Desulfurococcus amylolyticus Z-533: one gene and its partners. The protein of the gene in region 3 binds, or shares a complex with, the protein of the main gene of each other region. Links are inferred from orthologs where the notes say so. Each region holds a gene or a part of one and is shown on either strand. Other genes may lie near its edges.

What was found.
Region 1: SPHMEL_RS00570 (region 3) and rpl12p share a complex: the UniProt entries of both Methanocaldococcus jannaschii proteins name them as parts of the 50S ribosomal subunit. The link is inferred for Desulfurococcus amylolyticus Z-533 from one-to-one orthologs.
Region 2: SPHMEL_RS00570 (region 3) and SPHMEL_RS06605 share a complex: the UniProt entries of both Methanocaldococcus jannaschii proteins name them as parts of the 50S ribosomal subunit. The link is inferred for Desulfurococcus amylolyticus Z-533 from one-to-one orthologs.

What each region holds. Positions count from the first base shown.
Region 1 is NZ_KI911318.1:1,194,562-1,199,466, forward strand. Bases 1,227-3,918 are described here. They hold rpl12p (50S ribosomal protein P1), read right to left. Parts: upstream 2,889-3,918; coding sequence 2,565-2,888; downstream 1,227-2,564. Other genes in these bases: alaS (alanine--tRNA ligase), read right to left, coding at 1,227-2,455; SPHMEL_RS06330 (50S ribosomal protein L10), read right to left, coding at 3,355-3,918. Also shown: more of alaS, read right to left, coding at 1-1,226; more of SPHMEL_RS06330, read right to left, coding at 3,919-4,353; SPHMEL_RS06335 (50S ribosomal protein L1), read right to left, coding at 4,359-4,905. UniProt on the Methanocaldococcus jannaschii protein: Forms part of the ribosomal stalk, playing a central role in the interaction of the ribosome with GTP-bound translation factors.
Region 2 is NZ_KI911318.1:1,231,953-1,237,139, forward strand. Bases 736-3,709 are described here. They hold SPHMEL_RS06605 (50S ribosomal protein L5), read right to left. Parts: upstream 2,518-3,709; coding sequence 1,954-2,517; downstream 736-1,953. Other genes in these bases: SPHMEL_RS06585 (50S ribosomal protein L32e), read right to left, coding at 736-803; SPHMEL_RS06590 (50S ribosomal protein L6), read right to left, coding at 800-1,354; SPHMEL_RS06595 (30S ribosomal protein S8), read right to left, coding at 1,366-1,767; SPHMEL_RS06600 (30S ribosomal protein S14), read right to left, coding at 1,780-1,944; SPHMEL_RS06610 (30S ribosomal protein S4e), read right to left, coding at 2,517-3,275. In the rest of the region: SPHMEL_RS06580 (50S ribosomal protein L19e), read right to left, coding at 1-388; more of SPHMEL_RS06585, read right to left, coding at 390-735; more of SPHMEL_RS06620, read right to left, coding at 3,710-4,121; SPHMEL_RS06625 (30S ribosomal protein S17), read right to left, coding at 4,121-4,471; SPHMEL_RS06630 (ribonuclease P protein component 1), read right to left, coding at 4,478-4,756; rpmC (50S ribosomal protein L29), read right to left, coding at 4,753-5,007; SPHMEL_RS06640 (30S ribosomal protein S3), read right to left, coding at 4,988-5,187. UniProt on the Methanocaldococcus jannaschii protein: This is one of the proteins that bind and probably mediate the attachment of the 5S RNA into the large ribosomal subunit, where it forms part of the central protuberance.
Region 3 is NZ_KI911318.1:95,969-100,956, forward strand. What follows is about bases 1,096-3,870. They hold SPHMEL_RS00570 (50S ribosomal protein L13), read right to left. Parts: upstream 2,822-3,870; coding sequence 2,369-2,821; downstream 1,096-2,368. Other genes in these bases: rpsB (30S ribosomal protein S2), read right to left, coding at 1,096-1,727; SPHMEL_RS00560 (DNA-directed RNA polymerase subunit N), read right to left, coding at 1,741-1,941; SPHMEL_RS00565 (30S ribosomal protein S9), read right to left, coding at 1,950-2,372; SPHMEL_RS00575 (50S ribosomal protein L18e), read right to left, coding at 2,827-3,189; SPHMEL_RS00580 (DNA-directed RNA polymerase subunit D), read right to left, coding at 3,186-3,870. Also shown: fni (type 2 isopentenyl-diphosphate Delta-isomerase), read right to left, coding at 1-76; amrB (AmmeMemoRadiSam system protein B), read right to left, coding at 130-981; more of rpsB, read right to left, coding at 1,080-1,095; more of SPHMEL_RS00580, read right to left, coding at 3,871-4,028; SPHMEL_RS00585 (30S ribosomal protein S11), read right to left, coding at 4,055-4,456; SPHMEL_RS00590 (30S ribosomal protein S4), read right to left, coding at 4,470-4,982; SPHMEL_RS00595 (30S ribosomal protein S13), read right to left, coding at 4,988-4,988. UniProt on the Methanocaldococcus jannaschii protein: This protein is one of the early assembly proteins of the 50S ribosomal subunit, although it is not seen to bind rRNA by itself. It is important during the early stages of 50S assembly.

The DNA of each region.
Region 1 (4,905 bases), 1.1 Mb from region 3 along the record:
TGATGGGTAGCTCTACATATACCGTATCAATGCCGCAGATGTTTATCTCCTCGGTAAGGGCCTTCGATATAATGGTCTTTCCCATGAGATCCCTGTATTTATCAAGTACCTCTAGCGTCTTATCGTACTCTCTCTTAATCTTCTTTACAGCAGAAGCCAGATCTCCCTGCTTAGAGCCCAGGATTGATAGGGCTTCTCCGATCTCGTTTTCCAGTAAGTGTATTTTATCAACTAGCCTCGTTGACGCTATGAACTCCAACCTGATTACTCCATCCTGTATTCTCTCGGCATTAATTATTTTCACGCCGCCTACTTCACTAGTGTTAAACACATGGGTTCCGAAGCAGGCCTGTGCATCCCAGCCAGGTATCTCAACTATTCTGAGGATTGGAGAGTATATTGCGCCACCCTGGTATATCTTCAACCCGTACTTGTTCTCGGCCTCGAATTTACCCGTGTAGTGGAACCTTAGATCCACTCTGTCCTCGATTATCCTGTTAGCCAGCTCCTCTATCTTCCTCACATCTTCCGATGTAAGGGACTTATGGTGTGTTATATCCAGCCTAGCCTTCTCAATGGTTTTCTCAGCACCGGCCTGCCATACATGGTCGCCAAGTATATACCTTGCTGCGGCGAGTATAATATGTGTTGCAGTGTGGTGCTTCATTAACCTATATCTCCTATACCAGTCTATTACCACCCTAACCATAGTATTCTCATTGATCTCCACGGGCTCCTTCAATACATGTATTATTACATCGCCAACTTTCCCAACGTATTCAACCTCATATCCTCTTCCATTCACCTCGATGAAGCCTGTATCGTGTTCCTGGCCTCCGGCCCACGGGTACATAACCGTTCTATCCAGGATAAGGTATTTTCCTCTAACCCCTATCACCTTAGCATTAACACTGGTTAGATACGGGTTCTCATGGAAAACCCTATATGTAGCAGGGAATCCAGAGGCCCATTTAACCACGTCCTCGGGAAACTCATGCTCCTTCTCCTTCACCAACACGCCTGGAGAGGAATGTCTCTGAGCTATTCTAGAGTAGAAGTCACCCGGTATCTCTACTTTTACACCATGTTCCCTGGCTCTTTCAGCAACGAATTCAGGGGGTATTCCATGTGAATCATATATTGTGATGAGGTCTTCCAGTAAGAGTTCTCTTTTCTTTTTAAGCAGCTTATCGACGATGTCTATTCCACGGCTGACGGCATCTATGAACTTAGAGGTCTCCATGGTTACTACATCCAGTATATAGTCTCTGTGCTTCTCGAACTTGCCATATATGTAGTCGTTCTTCCAGTATTTTACCTGGCGATCCAGTAATTCCTGGACCACATCTGTGAGCCTGCTGGGTTCGACGCCGAGCCTGGCGAGGTTTCTGAGGAGACGCCTAATCACGAGTCTAGCCAGGTATCCCTCACCAGTATTCGATGGAACCACACCATCCGAGAGCATGAGGCTTATTGTCCTGGCATGGTCTAGAGCACTATATAAATATATTGTCTTCACGAATTCATCCACGTAGTCTCCGAACCCTAATTCACGAAGTAGCCTCTCATACTCATGTATGCCTCCAATTTCCTTATCGCTCAACAAGTAAACAGCTTTCTTCAATACATCGTAGCTGGGCTCCTCGACCCCGAGTACATCCTTGTACTCGTTAACCAGCCTACCATATATTGCATGGAAGCCTGTCGGCGTCTTCTGGGTGAACCACGCTATTCTCTCTATACCATACCCGCAGTCAACGACTAAGACGGGGTTTTCCACGTATTTACCATCAACAACCTTGTACATCATGTGCACTAGTGTTGCTAACTCCATGCCGTCAACCAATACCTCTGGGGCAGGCCCAGCATTACCCCCGCCCTCCCACCATCCCTCCTTAAACACCAGGTCGTCGAGGTCTATGCCTATCTCCTTATTAAAGAACTCTATTGTGTTATCCAGTATCCCCTCAACCCAGTAAACGAATTTACCCGGTTTATTAAAAGCATGCATCCCACCCATTTCAAAACTGGTTAAATGCCGTCCAAAGGTTAACCCCACGTTATCTATATCACTCAGCCTTATAGATGGTTGGATTATAACTAGTGGATTATATGGGGGATCAACAATACCATCTGTAACAGCAGGCTGGAATACCACTATTGATGCTATGGTTAAATAGAGGTCATTTCTCCATCTGGCTAGAACTGGATAGGGATCCACTACGCCGTGCCCCTTTGACTTGAGGAACCCTATAAACTTCTCCCTTACCTCCTGGAGGCTTAAGGGCCTCACTCTTTTATAATCCTTGTAGAGGAACTCATATTTGCTGCAAGGCCTATCCGGGCAAGTATCCCTTGGAATCCTGCTCCATAAAACACCCTCCTCACATCTCTTGCAGGTGTATTTCTCATAGCCATACCTGCGGAGATAGTCGAAGCTTATATTTTTAGACATGGTTTTAACTAACCTCTCTCTAACTTAGGATACCTAATAGTAAGGAAGCAAATTAAGTTTTCGTAAAATCCTAAAAATCTTTATCCTCTCGTAAACAATGCCATTATTTTCAACCGAATAGTGCTGAGAAACCTTCTGAGAGGGCTTCCTCACTAAGCTCCTTAGACTCCTCCTTCTTCTCCTCTTCACCCTTCTTCTCTTCACCAGCAGGCGCAGCCGCTGGGGCCGCTTGAACTGGGGCAGCTGCCACAGGTGCTACAGAAGCCTGTTCAAGGACCTTGGCTATGTCAATGTTTTTAATGGCTGCAACCAGAGACTTCACCCTAACTTCATCTACTTCAACACCGGCTGCTTCAAGCACCTTCTTCACATTTTCCTCGCTTATCTCTTTTCCAGCCTTATACAGCAATAAAGACGCATATATATACTCCATACACCCTGCACCTCCACTTGTTCAAAGCATTACTGCAGGATTTAAATCTAGAAAGTAGCTTTTAAAGCTTCATCATGCCTCCCAGGCAAGAATTTAGAGGCAGCAAACATTCATCCTAACCAACATCCGTTGCCCCTAGAGGTCTGATCGTGGTGTTTTGAGATGGTTTAGTTTGTCCTCTAGAGGGTTCGGGTCTGGTGAATTCCTGTGATTGCCTGTAGATATTTCTGGCTACCTGCTTCATCCCATTATTTCTTATTCCCCTGCTCCGTCCGGCTTCATTCTTCACAATAGTGGAATACCCCGTATACCCGCCCAGAGAATACCGGGAGAAACTATTCAGGCTCCACGGGAGAAAAGTAAAAGGTAATAGTCATCGAGGAAAACTAGTGAAGACACCGAGAAGATAAAACACATCCAAAAATATTTACAAGAATTCAGAAAGGATTTAGAACCCGCAACAGGCTCAACCGAATAGTGCTGAGAAACCTTCTGAGAGGGCTTCCTCACTAAGCTCCTTAGACTCCTCCTTCTCCTCTTCACCCTTCTCCTTCTTCTCGCCTTCCTGTTTAACTGGTGCTGGAGCCTGTTTAACCTCTATACCCAGCTCTGGAGCATACCTTGCTACCTCAACTGCTAAAGCGTTGGCTTTGGCAACAGCCGATAAGAATACCATTTCAGCCGTCTCAGGTGTTATAAAGCCTGTTTCCACAGCTAGTGATAAGGCGTGCCTGTGAGCCCTTGATATAACTAGTGGTAGTACTTCTGGCTCCGGTAATGCTACTTCAACAGCTATCTTTAAGGCGTCGAGGTGAGCCGCCATAATGTTGTTTCTATACTCGTCTAGATTTAGTATGAGTTTATCGCCTGGTATAACAATACCCTCATAAGCTATCTTAGGTCTAAGCCGTATCTCTTTTAATGCCAGCCCCAGTTTCTGGAGCAGGCTAGCTAGATCACCAGAGACAACATCACCTGGTTTAGCCACTACTGTATCCTTAGCTACATAGACAACATTTCCCTGGACCTTGGTTGGTATCTTGAGCCTTCCGAATACACTTAGCATGGGGCCCGGAGGTATACCAGTGTTACCCTCAGGTATGATTATCTCCCTATCTGTTTTCTCACCGGGCTTAAAGTATGATTTAGTTACATGAGCGTCCATCAGCATTGCAAGCTCGAACGCATTCATATTGGTGAATACAACCAGTATTTGACCAGTGAGATACTCTTTAAACGGCTCCGGGTTCAAGCCAGCCTTTTTTAAAGCGATCTCCAGCAGTCTCGGCTTGACCACCCTCAACTCCGCTTTACCATACAGCTTCTTCCTCAGCATTTGAATATGGTTGGCTGGAATACCGGTTATATCCGCTATAGCGAAAGCTTTACTGGTCTTGATCAGGTTAACGAGTTCCTCTACTACCTTAATCTTCCACTCAGGTATCTTCCTAGCTGTAAGAGACATATTAATCACCTGTACACTTCTACCGGCATACCCATTGTAGTCTTAAAAACAAGCTTGGCAATGTTACCAGCACCTGATGGAAGCCTCTGCTCTATCACTGATAAAACAGCCAGTGCGTTTTCAGCGAGATCCACCGGACTCATGTCTTCTGCACCTATCGGAACCATTATCTGCGGTTGATCCTTAACCCTTGCCACAACGGTATTCATGTATCTCTTTATGAGGGCTGATATATTAGCGGAAGCAGGTACCGGGATAGGTGCCTTACCCCTGGGACCCAGGGCCGGACCCAGAGTACGCCCTGTTAAAGCCATCAAATCCGTTCTAACCAAGACCCAGTCACATTGACCAGCTATTTTCTTCGCCTGTTTCTTGCTTAAGCCCTGGAGATCCTGACTCGTTAACACTATTTTAGCACCTGCCTCCCTTGCTTTAACCGCTAGCTCTTCATCCCCTATCACACATACGCTTAACTCTTTACCTCTGCCCTTAGGTAGCGTTATAAACTCCCTTATTTTCCCAGCCTGCCCCTTCACATCGATATCTCTTAGC
Region 2 (5,187 bases), 1.1 Mb from region 3 along the record:
CTCCCTTAGCAAGCATATATAGCCTCCTATATGTTTTTGCATCGATAAGCTTCCTATCCCTCAGGTATCTAAGATACCTCCTTATCTTCCTTATCTTATTCATCCATACCTCCTTCTCATCCAGCCTAGCGGTCTTACTCCCCTTCCTCTTACCATGTCCCCTTCTCCTTCCCTTAACCCTCTGCTTATGCCTAACCTTGGAGCTATAGCCTGCTATACCGTGTTTGGGGGCAACCCATATAGCCCCCTCCTTGATCAGCCTCCTCACATCCTCCCTTGTTATGGCTGCCTCGATATCCTCTATTCTACCAGGATCCACTCTAATCCTCGACACACCCACGCCAAGTAGATCAGCTGCCAATCTTTTCTGGAGTGTTAGGTCACTCATGTTAAGCACCCTGTGTTAACTGTGTTGTTTTAGGTGGATTAGCTACTTTAAAGCCTTTTGAGGCAGCTATCCTGTATAGTTCAATAGCCTTCCTTAATCCAACGCTCCCACCAATGTATACTATGTATCTGGCTGGATCCAGTCCCTCGAGGTCTCTTGGATTATTAATCACAACTGGCTCCAAGCCTGATGGATGGAGCCCCCTGACCAGGCTCGGTCCTCTATATCCTATTTTAACTAGGGGCGGGTATCCTTTAAGCTGGTGCTTCACCTTGTTGTCTATCCCCTTTGGCTTCCTCCACTTAAGGTCGTTCTTGAACTTCGGTTTCTTCCACCATAGATACCTGAGGAAAACCGGCCTCCTCTTATTCATTTCCTGTCTTAACCTGAGTAAACGATCCAGCCCCGTGCTCATAAGGCCTCACCCTTCTCATAAATATATATTCCATCCATGAAAACACGTCTATCTCTATCAGTGACCCTAGTAGCCCTCTCAATTGATGCAGCCGTTAACCCAACCTCCTCAATATCGACTCCCTCAATAATTATATCCTCACCACTCACCTTCACCTTGGCATTACCGTATATCTTGGCTATCCTATCTGATTTCTCCCCCATGAAATTCCTTATCCTGACAACCTTGTTCTTCTCATCAACAGATACTGTGATCGGGAAGTGAGAGAATATTATCTTTAACTTGTAGCGGTAGCCCCTTACAACACCTGTAATCATGTTACGTATATGCGCAGCAATCGTCCCAACTAGGGCCTTCTGCTTCCTATCAGCAACAAATGTTTCAACGATGACAACCCTGTCCTCAAGCCTTATGAATACTCCTCTGGCATGACTGAAGTCCCTTGTAATAATGCCCTTGGGCCCCTTAACTGTTACCCTTAAGCCATCCACTTCAACAGTGACGTTCTCAGGGATCTCTACTTTCTCAGCGACATGAAACACCCTGACCATACATACATCACCTAGTAACAGTATGCAAGTAATACCCCACCGGTTTGTTTTTCAACAGCCTCCTTGTGAGAGAGGACACCATAAGGTGTTGACACTATTATTACACCTATATTATATGCTGGTAGGTATCTCTTAAGCCACTCAGGGAACTCGGCGAGCTCGCGGTGTTTAACAGGGTATCTAGGCTTGATAACGCCGATCTTATTTATCCTGCCGAGCAACTGTATCTTTATCTTACCCCATCTACCATCATCAATGTACTCGAACTCGCCGATATAGCCCTCCCTTTGGAGGACCTTTAAGACGTTTAGCGTCAGCTTTGAGGCGGGCCATATAACTACTTCCTTCTTAGCCCTTATCTCGGCATTATATATTGCTGAAAGAGCATTTGCAAGCGTATCCATGACCACCATGGCTTAACACCCCTACTCATATTTCTTGAAGCCTATTACGGAGGCTACTTCTCTAAAACACTGCCTGCACAGGTAAAGCCCGTAAGCCTGTATGACCGCGTCACGTGAACCGCATCTCCTGCAAACCTGTACCCCACGCCCGTGCTTGTATATTTTTGGAGGTTTATACTTAGCCATTTAAACCACCTACTCACTAACTATTTCAACGCCGAATAATTGTTTTAAAAGCACCATTGCCTCCAGCTTGTTCACCCTATGCCTCCTCGGTACACGGGATCTAGCTCGCTTACGCCTCATCACCCTGTATCCGGGTCTCTCAATAGTTATGGCTACATCCATTCCGAATACCCCTATCTCTGGATCATATCTTACACCAGGCATGTGTATGTGTTCCTTAACGCCTATACTGACATTCCCGTAGTCATCGAAGCTTGACTCCCTTACTCTGTACCCTATGGTCTCGAATACTTTCCTCAGGAATTCAATAGCTTTCCCCCTTCTCAACGTGACTACAACGGCTATGTTATCGCCCTTCTTGATCCCGAAGTCCTTAATGGTCTTCTTGGCCTTCCTTGGGACAGGCTTCGCACCTGTTAACTCCTCAAGCACTTTCATAGCCTTTGGAAGCCTATCGGATTCAGTACCTACACCTATGTTAACTGTTACCTTAGCTATGAAAGGCTTAAGCATTGGATTACTATTCCATTTCTCGAGGATCCTGCTTTCAACATCCTGTGTGAGGATACTCATTACCATGCACCCTCAGGCAGTTTTATTAATGGTTTTTCAACACCTATTGGGAATATGTAGTCCAAGCTAGTCTGGAACTTATTGCCTTGCTTATCTTCAAGCGTGACTATACTCCTATATCTCCTCATGCCCTTGTGTATCGATACAATCTTACCCACTCTCCCAACGTTTCTACCACCGGACACTATCGCTATAACACCCTCTTTCAAGGGGACATAGTCGAGGATTTGTTGAACAGGTATTGATAACTTTAACACGCCTAGTGTATCATACGTGTCTTCAACAGGATTTCTTGGATCATTGACCCTAATTAACACGTTTCGTCCATCATGCAGGTTTAACTGTATATGACCGTTCTTCACCGTGGTCTTATTCTCTATCCTGCACAGCTTGAAGGATGCCTCCTCCCTCGATATCTCAATCAACCCCAGTACCCTGGTTGGTACTGGGATGACCCTGTAGTATTTATCGACCCCCACGATCTCGATTACATCCATTACGCCGACAGGGAACTTGTAATCTCTCCTCACTCTCCCATCGATCTTAAAGTATCCCTCGGCTATGAGCCTCCTAGCCTCCTTACCTGTTTTAGCATAACCCAGCACATCTCTGACAAGGATTAATAGTGGAAGCGACCTAGATATGGGGTGTGGGCCGGGCGATGACTTAACGACCCACCTATACTCCTTCCTAAGTATAGGCCAATACCTAGGCGCGTTGATCGCTTTTAAATGTCTGCTACCACCCATGCTACCCATTTCTAAGCCACCTCTTGACTGTGCTCACTACTAGTACCAGCCTTCCTCCGCTCAATTATCTCAAGCCTTCTTTTATCACTTAGATCAGCCTTTATAATCATGACTTTACTAGGATGAATCGGAATGTAAACCGGCGATCCATCAGCCTTCTTTCTCTGCACACCCTCGATGAACACCCTGACGCGTTTCAAGTCGACTTCTACAACCTTCCCCTCATGCCCTTTAAACTCCCCCCTCATGATCCTAACAGTATCGCCTTGTCTAACCGGCAACCTCTTCACGCCAAGTTTCTGACGCAGTTCATCTGAGAGTGGTGCATTAAATAATTTATGCCTTAGGTGGAGGGGCATTAAAGCCAACTGCTTCCTCTGCTTACCGGGCTTAATAGAATTTGTTAACGGCATAGTATACACCTCCTCACACAATCATTGATGCAAGATTAGCTATCTGGGGCCATCTCTCGGCTGCCTCCCTGGCTATAGGCCCCCTGATCTCCGTGCCCTTAGGCGTGCCCTCAGGCGTCAATATCACTACAGCGTTATCCTCGAAGGCAACCCATGTACCATCAGGCCTCTTATAGGGTCTCCTTTGACGCACCACTATAGCCTTAAACACTTTCTTCCTCATTTCTGGAATACCCTTCTTAACGCTCACGACAACTAGGTCTCCAACACCGGCTGGCGGAACCCTTCTCAGTCTACCATGGTATCCAGGGACACCTATGATCATTACCTCCTTTGCCCCACTGTTATCAGCTGCCTTAGCTATAGACATCACTTGGAGGCCAGTGTTCACCCTCCGCCTCGAGAAGGCTGGTTTACCGGCTACAGCTCTCTTTGCACCCATCACTCACCACCTCGTTTGATCACTCCTAGGACTACAAAGGCAACTGTTTTTGCGAGGGAACGTGTTTCACCGATCACTACTGTATCGCCTTCTTTAACATCTATGCATGGAGGTAGGTGGGCATGTATGTTCCTATGGCGTTTCTCATATCTCATGTATTTCTTCACGTAGTGTAAGTACTCATGTCTAACAACAACAGTCCTTTGCATCTTCTTCTTGGCTACAACACCTGTTAAAATTACTCCCCTAACCTTAAGTCTTCCATGCCAGGGGCACTTGGGGTCATTACATATTTTCTCGGGGGGATTAATACCCGTTATACCTATGTTATTAACCCTGCTCTGACTCATGGAAACCTACCTCGAAACCATTTTCAATCTATCCCAGGGTCTACCAATAATCGTAGACCCTTTAATAACCACGGCTTCCCCGTCAGGGAGCATGAACTCGAGTATACTGTTGAACTTAAAAATCCTCACCCTTCTACCAGATGGAGTCTCAATAACAAGGGTTTTCAACGTCTCATCAACCACCTTACCCTTCAACCCCACAAGCGATGGATCAGGATACTGTAGGATCCTGACCTCCAGTCCTATGAGCTCATGGTAGGCAATGTTCCTACTATTCACCCTCATGACGCCTGACCCTCTGAACCAGTTTCTCCACTAGTAGTGCTTGCCTCGCTCACGGATACACCACCTTCCTCATTGATCACCGTTAATATCCTCGCGATATCGCGCCTCACATTCCGTATTCTAGCAGTATTTGTCAGAGTACCCATTTTAGCCTGGAGCCTTAGCTTAACCAGCTCTAGCCTTAATTCATTTAGTTTCCTAAGCCTCTCCTCCGGGGCCATCCTCCTTATCTCACTTGCCTTCACTACCACCACCCTCTGTTGTCTTAGCTGGCTTTAAAGCCTCCAGTTCCTCGGGTTTCAGGGTCTTTATCTCAACGTGGTCGGGCATCCTTATACCTGGTTTAACAATGACGACTTCAACACCGAATATACCAGGCTTTAAGAGCGCTTTGACTACTGCCCTGTCAACCATGTATTCCACTGGCTCAC
Region 3 (4,988 bases):
AATGGTCTTTGAAGTCGACCCTGGGATCCAGTGCTAACCTTATATGGTGTAGTTTCCTATTCTGTATCTCATCCATGCTTAATACAACCTTCCTTAAATATATAAGCCGGCATATTAGCTTAGCACTCACTAAATATAAAACTTTAAAGCAGCGTAGCCAACTACGTGTGAATAATCCCCGGAGGTATCACCACTTGTCGCGTATTTCAATAGCTGGGCTTTTCCTCCCAATTTTTTAGTGTATTCCATGAGGGTCATTATTCCTCCTGGTCCACAGATACTTATGTCGTTATGCAGTATCACATTGTATAATCCATCTGTGTCGAGTTTGAGTATTCTATCTATGGCCATTGAATCCTTCCTGCTTGTCTCTTCATGGGGTTCGTAATGATTGAAGTCGCTGCTTGCTATCACTATTATTCTCTTACCGGTTGACATGGATGCTTCATATATCGACTTCGCTAGGTCTCTTGCTATATCTGGTGTATGGATACCTATAACTATCGGGGTTATTTTCACATCCTCGCCATAGATGTACACTATAAATGGCAGTTGGACCTCAATTGAGTGCTCCTCTAAATGAGCATATTCATCGAACTCAGCGATTTCACTGTTCTCCACAATAAGTCTTCCAATCTCACTGTCTACAACAAGGTCTCCAAGGGGGGTCTCCCATACTCCCTCAGGATACACTGAAACAGGTCTTCCAAGGCCTGTGTGATTTGTACCAAGTATCACTATGGTATCAGGCTTCTTATTTAAAGCCATATCAAAGTAGACGTGTGCAGCTACAGGGCCGCTGTAAATATAGCCTGCATGAGGGGCTACATAGCCTATTGAATTCGTGGCCTGGATATCTGAGGGACTCGGTGGCTTCCCGGGTCCGATCCCATGTTTGAAAGACCACTCTATCACGCTTCTTAACTCCCCAGGTTTATCAGGGTAAAAATACCCGGCTACTATAGGACTCCTCTTCTTCAACCTGCTCCCCTTGAATAATAACTGTTAACTACGAGTTAAATACCTTGAAGCATTATGGAATAAGCCTAGAAATATGGTCCTGGATGCCTGCGAAAAATTTAGAGGGATGCCTCGAAATCGGTAGGCTGCTCAGGTAGTTCAGCGTTCGGTGGTATAACACCTTTCTCACGCAGTATTTGACGCGTTAGTATCCAGTATATTAGGGCCAGGCTCTTCCTACCCTTATTGTTCCCGGGTATTATGAGGTCTACATAGTCAACCCTGTTGTCGGTATCTGCTAAGGCTACTATCGGTATACCTGTTTCAGCGGCCTCCTTAAGGGCTTGCATATCAGACCTTGTATCAGTGATCACTACTACATCTGGTTCGAAGTATATCTTAAGACTTGGATTAGTGAAGGTTCCCGGTAAGAATCTACCTACGAATGGCTTACATCCTACATACTGACACATCTTCTGAACCGGCTTCCTCCCATACTGTCTTACTGAGACAACGGCTATTTTCTCGGGCTGATATCTAGCGAGGAATTTTCCAGCTATCCTCAGTCTGTCATCTATTTTCCTTACGTCCAGTATATATAATCCATCGGATCTAACCCTGTACACGAATGGCTCCATGAACTTCGTGCATATATGGGTGCCTATGTGCACACCGGCTGATAAGTATTTCTCAATTGGTACGAGTAGCTCAATTACTCCGCTCTCGGGTTTTGAAACAGGTGCCTCTCCTTCAGGTATATCGCTCATTCACTACCACCTCCTACGAGATCTTAGGGAAATATAATATCTCCTTTGATATATCCGTGTATGATAAAAACATTCTCCTGCAACAATACCTTTTCACACCGAGATCATCTAATACTTTAGCCGGGTTCTCACCGTTCTCAACTCTTTTAATATACTCCTCCCATAAGTGCCCAATGGGTTTACCACAGGTGAAACATCTAACCGGGAATAACAAGATCCCACCTACCTATAGCTCTTCTGCCATCTCCTTCTAGCACTATATCTACCCCATTTCTTAGGCTCTGTCTGACGTGGATCACCGCTTAGCATGTGCCTATCATATTCTTTAAATAGGGATTTCACCTCATCACTGTTAAAGAACTCGACTAGTCCCCTTGCAATAGCTATTCTAACAGCCTCGGCCTGACTCATGTAGCCTCCGCCGTGTACATTAACCCTTATATCTACTGTTTTTGCTAGGTCGCCTATTAGTAATAGTGGCTCCAGTATCTTCATCTTGGCTAGCTCGAATTGGATGAACTCTACTGGTACGTTGTTTATCCATACTCTTCCAATCCCGGGTTTTATCACAGCCCTAGCAATGCTTGTTTTTCTCTTGCCTGATGAAACAACTATTTTTATCTTATCACTGAGTGTCTGGCTCACTTCCTAACACCCCTCCACCCTACGGCTTTCGCCACCTCCTCTAAGTAAACATATCTATTACGGAGCCTGGAGACTGAGGCTTCGGGGAACTGTATGAAGGCAATATTCTTCATGTTGCTTGGCACACCTATGTATACTCTGAGCCTCCTAAAAGCATCTCTTCCCTTCGGCTTATCTATCGGTAACATTCCTCTCACAGTCCTCTTAAAGATATTGGCCGGGGTTCTAGGCCTCCTGACTCCCTTGGTCTCTGGATTGTAGTGGGTTTTAACCCTAAATAATATCTTATAGCCCTCTAACACCCTGTTTTTCTCACCACTTACCACGGCTTTCTCAGCATTAACCACTATGACTCTATATCCCTCGAGCAACTTCTTAGCAATAATACTCGCTAAACGCCCCAATATCTGGTTCGATGCATCTATGTAGAGTACTTTCTCCTCACTCATCAAGCTCACCCAATTATCTTGATGTTGCTTCCGGTAGGGTTCTCCTTAACAAGGTCGGGGATAAATATTGCTCTTCCACCACTCTTCACTATTTTCTCAAGTGCTGTCCTTGAGAATCCGAATGCTGCCACAGTAACCGGGTGATCTATATTACCTGCACCAAGTACTTTTCCAGGCACTACTACAACGTCCCCGGGCTTACTGTATCTATTTATCCTACTGATATTCACAGCCCTCCTTCTACGGGTTGGCTTGGATAATTCCTCAGCTATACTACTCCATATTGGTGCGTTATTTATAGAGGCTTGCTTCCTCAACTCCTCTATCACTTTCCTTAAAACTATATTTGTTTTCCTCAGCCTGCTCATACAGCGACACCATTCCTTCTCAACTCATCTATGAAAGCATCTAGTTTTCTACTTAGAATGTTTATTGCCTCTATTAAAATATTTCTAGCATTCAGAGCTCCTGTTAGCTCTAGATATAATATATACTCGTTCTCCCTCCATGATACCTTCACGGCTTGGGTGGGGCATATGTTTTCACATAGCCTGCAGAATGTACATTCAAGTATTTTATCCTCTTTAACCCTTACCGAGTTGTTGCCTGCCTCAAATATATTCTTCGGGCATGCATTAACACATCTAGAACACTCGGCCCCCTTACATTTCTCACTATCGAGGGTTATCACTGGAACATATTTATGCGCAGCGGTGGAGACTGGGCTCCATTTTATATGCTCTTTTCCCCTTCCAAGCCTGGCATATGCCTCAAGCCTTATGCTCTGATCCTTGATAAGCTTCAATATCGGTATTTCACCGTAGACTGGTACAACATCTGGGTCACTGCTAACAAGGTCTCTACTATACACTGTTAAAACATCCTTCTCAGGCCCGCTTGCCTCCAGCCTTAGGGTTACGAAGCAATCCTGCGAGAATATTCCTCTATCACCGGCCTCTGCACACTCCTCGGGAGGCTTATACTTGTTTAATGCTTCATTGCTTTTTAATGGTATTAATCCAAGCCTATGCGATATGTATTCATCATAGAAGACACTTGAGTTTTCCGTTATAGCCACGTAGTCCACAGCCATTGTAGGGACTTCCGATAGTATTGTTCTTCTCAGCGAATTAACGAGGTGTAATGGCACATCCCTTAAATATAGCTTAATAGTAGAGGGGGTTTTCTCAAGTATATCAATATGCAAGCTGGAAAACACCCGTTTCTGCCCTTCTATAGCCTCCTACCTCTCCTACCGCCAGGCCTTCTTGTGGTATCATGTGGTATTGGTGTCACATCCTCTATTCTACCAATAATGAAACCCGCTCTGGCCAGAGCTCTAATAGCTGCTTGAGCACCTGGCCCAGGAGTCTTAGGTCCGTGGCCTCCTGGTGCTCTTACTTTTATATGTAGCGCGGTGATACCTTTATCCATCGCTTGGGTTGCAGCCCTTGCCGCGGCCATCATTGCCGCATAAGGGCTTGGCTTCTCTCTATCTGCCTTTACAACCATTCCACCGCTTATCCTGCTCACAGTTTCCGCTCCGCTTATATCTGTTATATGTATTATTGTGTTGTTGGGGCTGCTGTATATATGTGCTACGCCCCACTTTAACTCTCTCATTGAGAAAGCCACCGTTCAATCACCTCTATGCCTGTGCTTCTTGGCTTATTCTCTGCTTTAATGGACTGAATGGGTAGTAATCAACCAATGGCTCCTCATCAACTGTGACTATTCGGCCAGGCGACCTCACTCTTCTACCCCCTATTGCTATGTGTCCGTGGACAATTAATTGTCTGGCTTCATGAAGGGTCTTTGCTAACCCCTTCTTATACACTATGGTCTGAAGCCTTCTCTCCAGTAGATCCTCTATTTTCAAGTTTAACACATCATCCAGCCTGGCTCCTTCCTTAAGTAGCCCTAATTTTATCAACCTGTTTAAAAGGGCTTTCTCTTCCTTCTCACGGATTTCAGGAGGCGTTGCTAATAGGGATCTCGCTCTGTGCCTATAATACCTCACCATGGTCGCGGTCTTCCATAGTTCTCTTTTATTCCTTAACCCATAGGTACCCATCAGCTTCATTTCGTACATTAATATATCGCGACGCCATGGATGCCGGGGACCCTCATAAGATTTCCTTGGTTTGTGTGGGTCGCCCATCTAACT